One region of the Paenibacillus sp. 203 genome, then DNA from elsewhere that is predicted to be linked to it. Evidence: riboswitches for the same ligand, from Rfam matches in the RefSeq annotation. Region 1 holds a riboswitch; the other holds the start of a gene.
The links. Region 1 has a riboswitch for ZMP and ZTP ahead of WA407_RS02400 (TIGR01440 family protein). Riboswitches for the same ligand answer to the same signal wherever they lie in the genome.

Region 1 (3,111 bases):
AAATTGGGCATGCGGAACTGGACTTGGGTGAATTCCCGCTGCCACGAGACCAGCGATATGTGCCATATCCACCATAAACAGAGCGCCTACATCATTGGCAATGGAAGCAAAAGCTTCAAAATCAATAGTACGCGGATATGCACTCGCGCCAGCTACAATCAGACGAGGGCGGTGCTTAAAGGCTGCCTTGCGCACTTCATCGTAGTCGATGCGGAAGTTGTCTTCGCGTACACCGTAAGCAGCAAAGTTATACAACAAGCCGGAAGCGTTAACCGGACTTCCGTGTGTTAAATGGCCACCATGCGCCAAATTCATACCCAGTACAGTATCTCCAGGTTTGAGAGCTGCCAGATACACCGCCATGTTGGCTTGTGCTCCAGAGTGAGGCTGCACGTTAGCATGCTCGGCGCCGAACAATTCTTTTGCGCGGTCACGTGCGATGTCTTCAACGATATCTACATGTTCACAGCCACCATAGTAGCGTTTGTTCGGATAACCTTCAGCATATTTATTCGTCAGCACGGAGCCCATGGCTTCCATTACTGCTTCACTGACAATGTTCTCGGATGCGATTAGCTCGATATTGTGGCGTTGTCGTTTCAGTTCAAGTCCCATTGCTTCCATCACTGCCGGGTCACTTTTACGCAGGTGTTCCATCATGATTGATTACTCCCTCTCCATAGTCAATTGTTGGGTATACAAGCAAACGCCTGCTCCTCTGTTGGGTACCTCATCATCAATGCAAAAAAGATTAGTACAAGAATGCCGCCATGCCAAATGCTAATCGCAGTTTCCGCCGACTTCTTGCTCCAGACTATACACTGCCCGTTGTCCACCAATAAGTGGTGGACGGGTGAATGCCGCTGTCACACGTGCTTCGCCAATCCAGCGAAGACTTGGGCGAAATGGAACAGCAATGGGTCGCAGATGCATGCCAATCAGCGTTTCGCCGATGTCTATCCCGGCATGGGCCTGCACGTTCGCCGCCAAACACGCGTCACTCATAGAACGATAGGCGACGGTGGCCATAGAGCCTCCTGCTGTACGAACAGGAACAGCTGCAACCTCCATCAGTCCCAATCGCTCCAGCACAGCCCGTTCAACGACCAGCGCTCGGTTCAAATGCTCACAGCATTGAAACGCCACATCAAAGCCATACTCCCTGCGAACGGACTCTACTCCAGACAACAGTTGCTGAGCCACATCGAGCGCTCCCGCCGTACCAATCCGACTTCCAGCCACTTCACTTGTGCTAACGCCAATAACCAGCAGGCGACCAGCCTTGAGACTGGCTGCTTCTGCGATTTCCCGCACAACAGAAGTGGTCTGTGCTTCTAGCGAAATCTCATGATCCAATTGTCCCACTATTGGAACCTCCTTTGGTTGAACAGCCTCTCAGAGACTAGGCACGGTCTCATGCCCCAAATTCAACACACTCTCTCCTGATCACAATCTGACTATATTATAGCCGATGTTTCAGATTTCGAGCAGAAAAAATGGAAGAACCTTTAAAGGAATCAACTCTCAGCTAAAAATCTGGCATAACTTGTATATGAAAAAAAGAGCAGTCCACACCTATGTGGAATTGCTCTTTTGCCCAGGCGACCGGCCGTATATCCGATGCTCCATCGTGGTTAATCCCACTTTTGTCGCCAGTTACATCGGATTCTCATTTTTCCACCTTATCTTAACGGATTAGCGGCCGAAAATCAACAGATTCCGTACAAAACAGATGAGTAATACTAATTTTATTCGGAAGAAGCCTTTAGCTTGTCCAGCAGCTTATGCAGCGCCGTACGGATTTCCGCAGCTGTGACATCGTAGTCTTCTCGCGAACCGCCAAACGGATCTGAAATATCAAAGCCCGGAATCCGTTGGTGTAATTCAATCATTCGTTCACGCTCCTGCGCCGATAGCTCTTGTCCAAGTGAAGCCATCAACTGCTGTGAAGCATATAAACCATCCAACTCCTGTACATCATTCAACACCGCATCCCGGTTCTCCACATATTCCTTAAGTGTAAATACTTTGCCCGCCGTTTGGGGAAAGCGTTGAATTACGTGCTGTTTATGTCCTTGCGTCAAGGTTAAGATCAGATGCGCCCACCCGGCAAGCCCGTCGCTCAAAGGGGTTGAAGTGATCTGATCGGATATATCGTGATCACGTAGAACCGCCTCTGCATGTCGGGATATCGGTGTGCCTTCCATCGCGGCTACTCCCGCAGAACGCACTTCCAGTTCTAGCCCATGCTCAGCAGCCAACTTACGCAGCATGCCTTCAGCCATTGGACTGCGACAGGTATTTCCTGTGCATACGAATAAGATATTCTTCAACGTTTTCACCCCCCGTATGTTAAAAAATATATAAACAGAGGATTACTATAATCCTAATCCTTTACGATAACCCTGCACTTATTTTACACTGTCTACACTAAAATCAAAACATAAACATAAAGCCGAATGCCAACAAAATGGCACCACCCACTGCTTCCCCATAATCTCCTAGATTACGGCTGACCTTGCGACCCAGCAGCAGGCCCAGCATCGCCATTGCTCCCCCGCAAAAACCAAACGCCAGAACGGACAGCACCAGATCACTTTGGAACATACCCAGTGACACTCCTACAGAAAATGAGTCAACGCTCACCCCAAGTGCAAACAGCAAAAGGCCTAAAGGCGAACGATGATCCAATACCTGTACGCCGTCTCCTTTAAAGGAATTATACACCATATGCCCGCCCAAAAGGATGAGTAGACCCCCTGCGAAGTAGGCCGTCACATGACCTAATAAAGAACTCATATAATGGCCTGTGAACATTCCCAGTAATGGCATCAGAATGTGAAAAAAGCCAATGACAGTACTGATGCGCAGCACGTCTCGCAGGCGTATCCCCTTCATGCCGATCCCTACGCCCAGCGATAACGCATCCATTCCTAGCGCTACCGCCATGATCAGAATCGTTACAACCTGCCCGGCATGGGCAGAGGCTGCCAGCATACTCCATCCCTCCATTATCCGTCTGTTCTTGTACACGTTATGCGGACAAGGGGCAAATCAGTACAAGCATGTACTGAAAGTACCCAATACCGAGACGAGGAGGGAGGAAAATTT
Region 2 (3,111 bases), on a different contig from region 1:
GAAATCCGATATTCCCCGTGATCCATTGCAATACTTTAGGAAGCTTGTAGTAAGAACTGCCTTCTACGGCTGCATTAATATAACTCCACTCTTCATCGTGCTCAAAATACGAATCCTCAAATTGATGTTGTACATAGAACAACCAGATGCCCAACATACCGGATACAAAAAAGATAGGTGCCTGTACCAGAAGGAAGGCCTGCCATCCAATAGCCCAGCACAACAGTGCATACAATGCAACGATGGATATATTCGTCACATGAGTGTTCATTTTTTCCTTGCGTTTGGCTGTCTTGATATTAAAGCGATAGGAAATCAAAAAAGTATAGATCGGACCTAGTCCGAACATAACCCAAGGATTTCGATATATGCGATAGGCCAGCCGTGTCCATGTGGAAGCCTCTGTGTACTCTTCTACCGTGAGCACCCACATGTCACCTGTGCCTCTTTTATCCAGATTACTGCTGGTTGCATGGTGGATCGCATGACTATTTTTCCATTGATGATAAGGACAGAGCGTAATAATACCTGTAATCGTTCCCACAATGTCGTTCAGCTTGCGGCTTTTGAAGAAGGATTGATGACCACAATCATGAAAAATAATAAACGTCCGTACCACAAACCCCGATGCAACAATGGCAATGGGAAGCGTCAGCCAGTACGAAACCGACAGGCTAAGATAAGCAGCATACCACAATAGGATCAGTGGACCCAAAGTATTGATGAGTTGCAGAACGCTGGATTTCGTGTTTATTTTCTCGTAGGGAGCCATATTTTTTTTTAATTGGGCTAATGGGAGTTGTGTCATACTCATTATGATCCTCCTTTAAAATGACGCCTATACCTTGATCCTGTTAGGCGTACATGTTGATCTAATCTCAGTATAAGGTGAAGACTGTAGACGCTGTAGTCATAAACGTCAGCTCGGGTATATGACATTTGTCATATAGACAAGTAACATAATCCCTTTTCCAAATGTTCGCGGGTTTCTTTTCTGAGGATTATTTGTTAAAATATAAGCTATAATAACGCTGTATGTGACTGGCGAAGTCAGTGGAATGAACCACGAGGGAGCATACAAAAAAAGCGTACCGTTCGCCTGGGAGAAGTATTTGCAGAGGATTCGTCTGTCTTGACGACCTTGTGCAAATACTTTTTTTCGTTTACAAGACCATGACAACCTGTTGATAAATCACGCGATAAATTCAGAGGAGGCTCGGACTATGGCTATTATCATGAAATCCAAAGAAGCAGCTGAGCAAGTATATGCAACGATCCGTTCACAGGTAGAAGAAATGAAGCAGCAAGGACACCGTCCCCATCTGGCGACACTATTGGTAGAAGGCGATCCGGCTTCTGCCTACTATGCCCGGACCAAGCAAAAAGTAGCGGAGAAGCTGGGCATCTCATTTCATCTTCATACTTTTGATCGTCATGTTAGCGAAACCGAGCTACTGCACCTGATCGGCAGTCTGAACAATGCACCCCATGTACATGGCATTATGCTGGAACTGCCGCTTCCCCAACATCTTTCCGCCTCCGTTATTAAACAATCCATCGCCCCCTACAAGGATATTGATGGGATTACACCTGATAACAAGCTGGCTACCGTAACAGGTGACGCAGGACTATATCCCGCAACACCACAAGCCTGTATCGAGCTGCTCAAGCATTACGGTCACACATTGGCAGGCAAAAATGTCACTCTCGTGGGCATCGGACAGACAGTGGGACTTCCCCTTTTCCACATGTTGCAAAGAGAAAATGCCACCGTTACCGCCTGTCATGCAGGAACACGTGATATTGCAGAGCATCTGAGCCATGCAGACATTGCCTTCGTCGCAGTCGGATGCCCTGATGTGATTACACAGGATATGGTTCATCCCGGTCTGATTTTGGTAGATGCGGGAATTAATGAGACGCTAGAGGGAAAAATAGTGGGGGATGCCGCTTTAGACGTTGGGGAAAAGGTCCATGCCATTTCTCCGGTTCCCGGCGGCGTTGGCACCTTAACAACTGCGATTTTGTATAAAAATCTGCTCAAAGCAATACATCTGCAACACTACTCCAGAGAGGTGGTCTATTCATGAGTGAACTGTCGTGGAATCATTCCATCGGGCATTTTCTAAAAGAGGCTGCAAGTGCAGCGCCTACCCCCGGCGGAGGAAGTGTATCCGCACTGGCTGCGGCACTAGGCGCGGCTATGACCTCCATGACCGCCAACCTTTCACAAGGAGAAAAATATGCGCATATCCATGAACAAATCACGGACGTCATTAGCAGCATGGAAAGATTGTCTGCACATTGTGAGGAACTAATGGTCGCAGACATCCAATCCTTTGAACAGTACATGACCGCGCTGCGTTTGCCCAAGGAAACGGACGAAGAGAAGCGCTATCGTACCCATTCCTTACAGACAGCGGTGATCGCTGCCATTGAGGTACCCATGCGCCTGCTGGAAGTATGCCGGGACGGATTGTCGCAAGCCTACAACATTGTGGAAATGTCCAATAAAAATGTGATTTCGGATCTTGGCATCGGCGCGATCTTGTTCGAAGCCGCCGCTCAATCTGCCCTGCTTACCGTCGATATTAACCTTGCTTCGCTGAAAGATTTGGATGTCAAATACTCCTATGAGACCAAGACAGCCGCACTCATCCGTGAAATCGGACAGATCAAAGAACAAACCTTGTTGATGGTGCGCAGTCGAATAGCGAATTAGATTGCTCATAACCGTGTTTAACCTGTTCGAACCAACATATTCTGCTTACTCATTAAAAATAGCCTCCAAATCCATCTCTAATCGTGGGTTTGGAGGTTATTTTATTGAAATTCATACATTTTGGAAAACTTTTCTATATAATCTACGTCTATGGATAGGGGGATACATTGATCAAGAAATGAGGAAAATCGTATGAAAAGACGGGCTCTATTACTCAGTATAATCACGTTATTGCTGCTCAGTCCCAGTGTATGGGCGGCCGGAGATAACTCCACATCCCATATTCGCGCCTATGATTCCGGGAGTCTGATTCAGTCTGATGGAAGCTTGTGGCTGTGGGGTTATAATCAATCCGTACCGACTCGTGTAGAGGGTAAGCCGGACGTTGT

Region 2: another riboswitch for ZMP and ZTP. It lies ahead of WA407_RS19280 (bifunctional 5,10-methylenetetrahydrofolate dehydrogenase/5,10-methenyltetrahydrofolate cyclohydrolase); the one in region 1 lies ahead of WA407_RS02400 (TIGR01440 family protein).

Annotation. Positions count from the first base shown of each region.
Region 1 is NZ_JAXCHD010000001.1:505,285-508,395, reverse strand. Features, by position in the region: gene glyA (serine hydroxymethyltransferase) at 1-660, opposite strand, end outside; gene WA407_RS02400 (TIGR01440 family protein) at 781-1,368, opposite strand; ZMP/ZTP riboswitch at 1,589-1,670, opposite strand; gene WA407_RS02395 (low molecular weight protein arginine phosphatase) at 1,749-2,333, opposite strand; gene WA407_RS02390 (manganese efflux pump MntP) at 2,437-2,997, opposite strand.
Region 2 is NZ_JAXCHD010000008.1:165,462-168,572, reverse strand. Features, by position in the region: gene WA407_RS19285 (fatty acid desaturase) at 1-814, opposite strand, end outside; ZMP/ZTP riboswitch at 1,028-1,112, shown strand; gene WA407_RS19280 (bifunctional 5,10-methylenetetrahydrofolate dehydrogenase/5,10-methenyltetrahydrofolate cyclohydrolase) at 1,224-2,090, shown strand; gene WA407_RS19275 (cyclodeaminase/cyclohydrolase family protein) at 2,087-2,722, shown strand; gene WA407_RS19270 (stalk domain-containing protein) at 2,915-3,111, shown strand, end outside.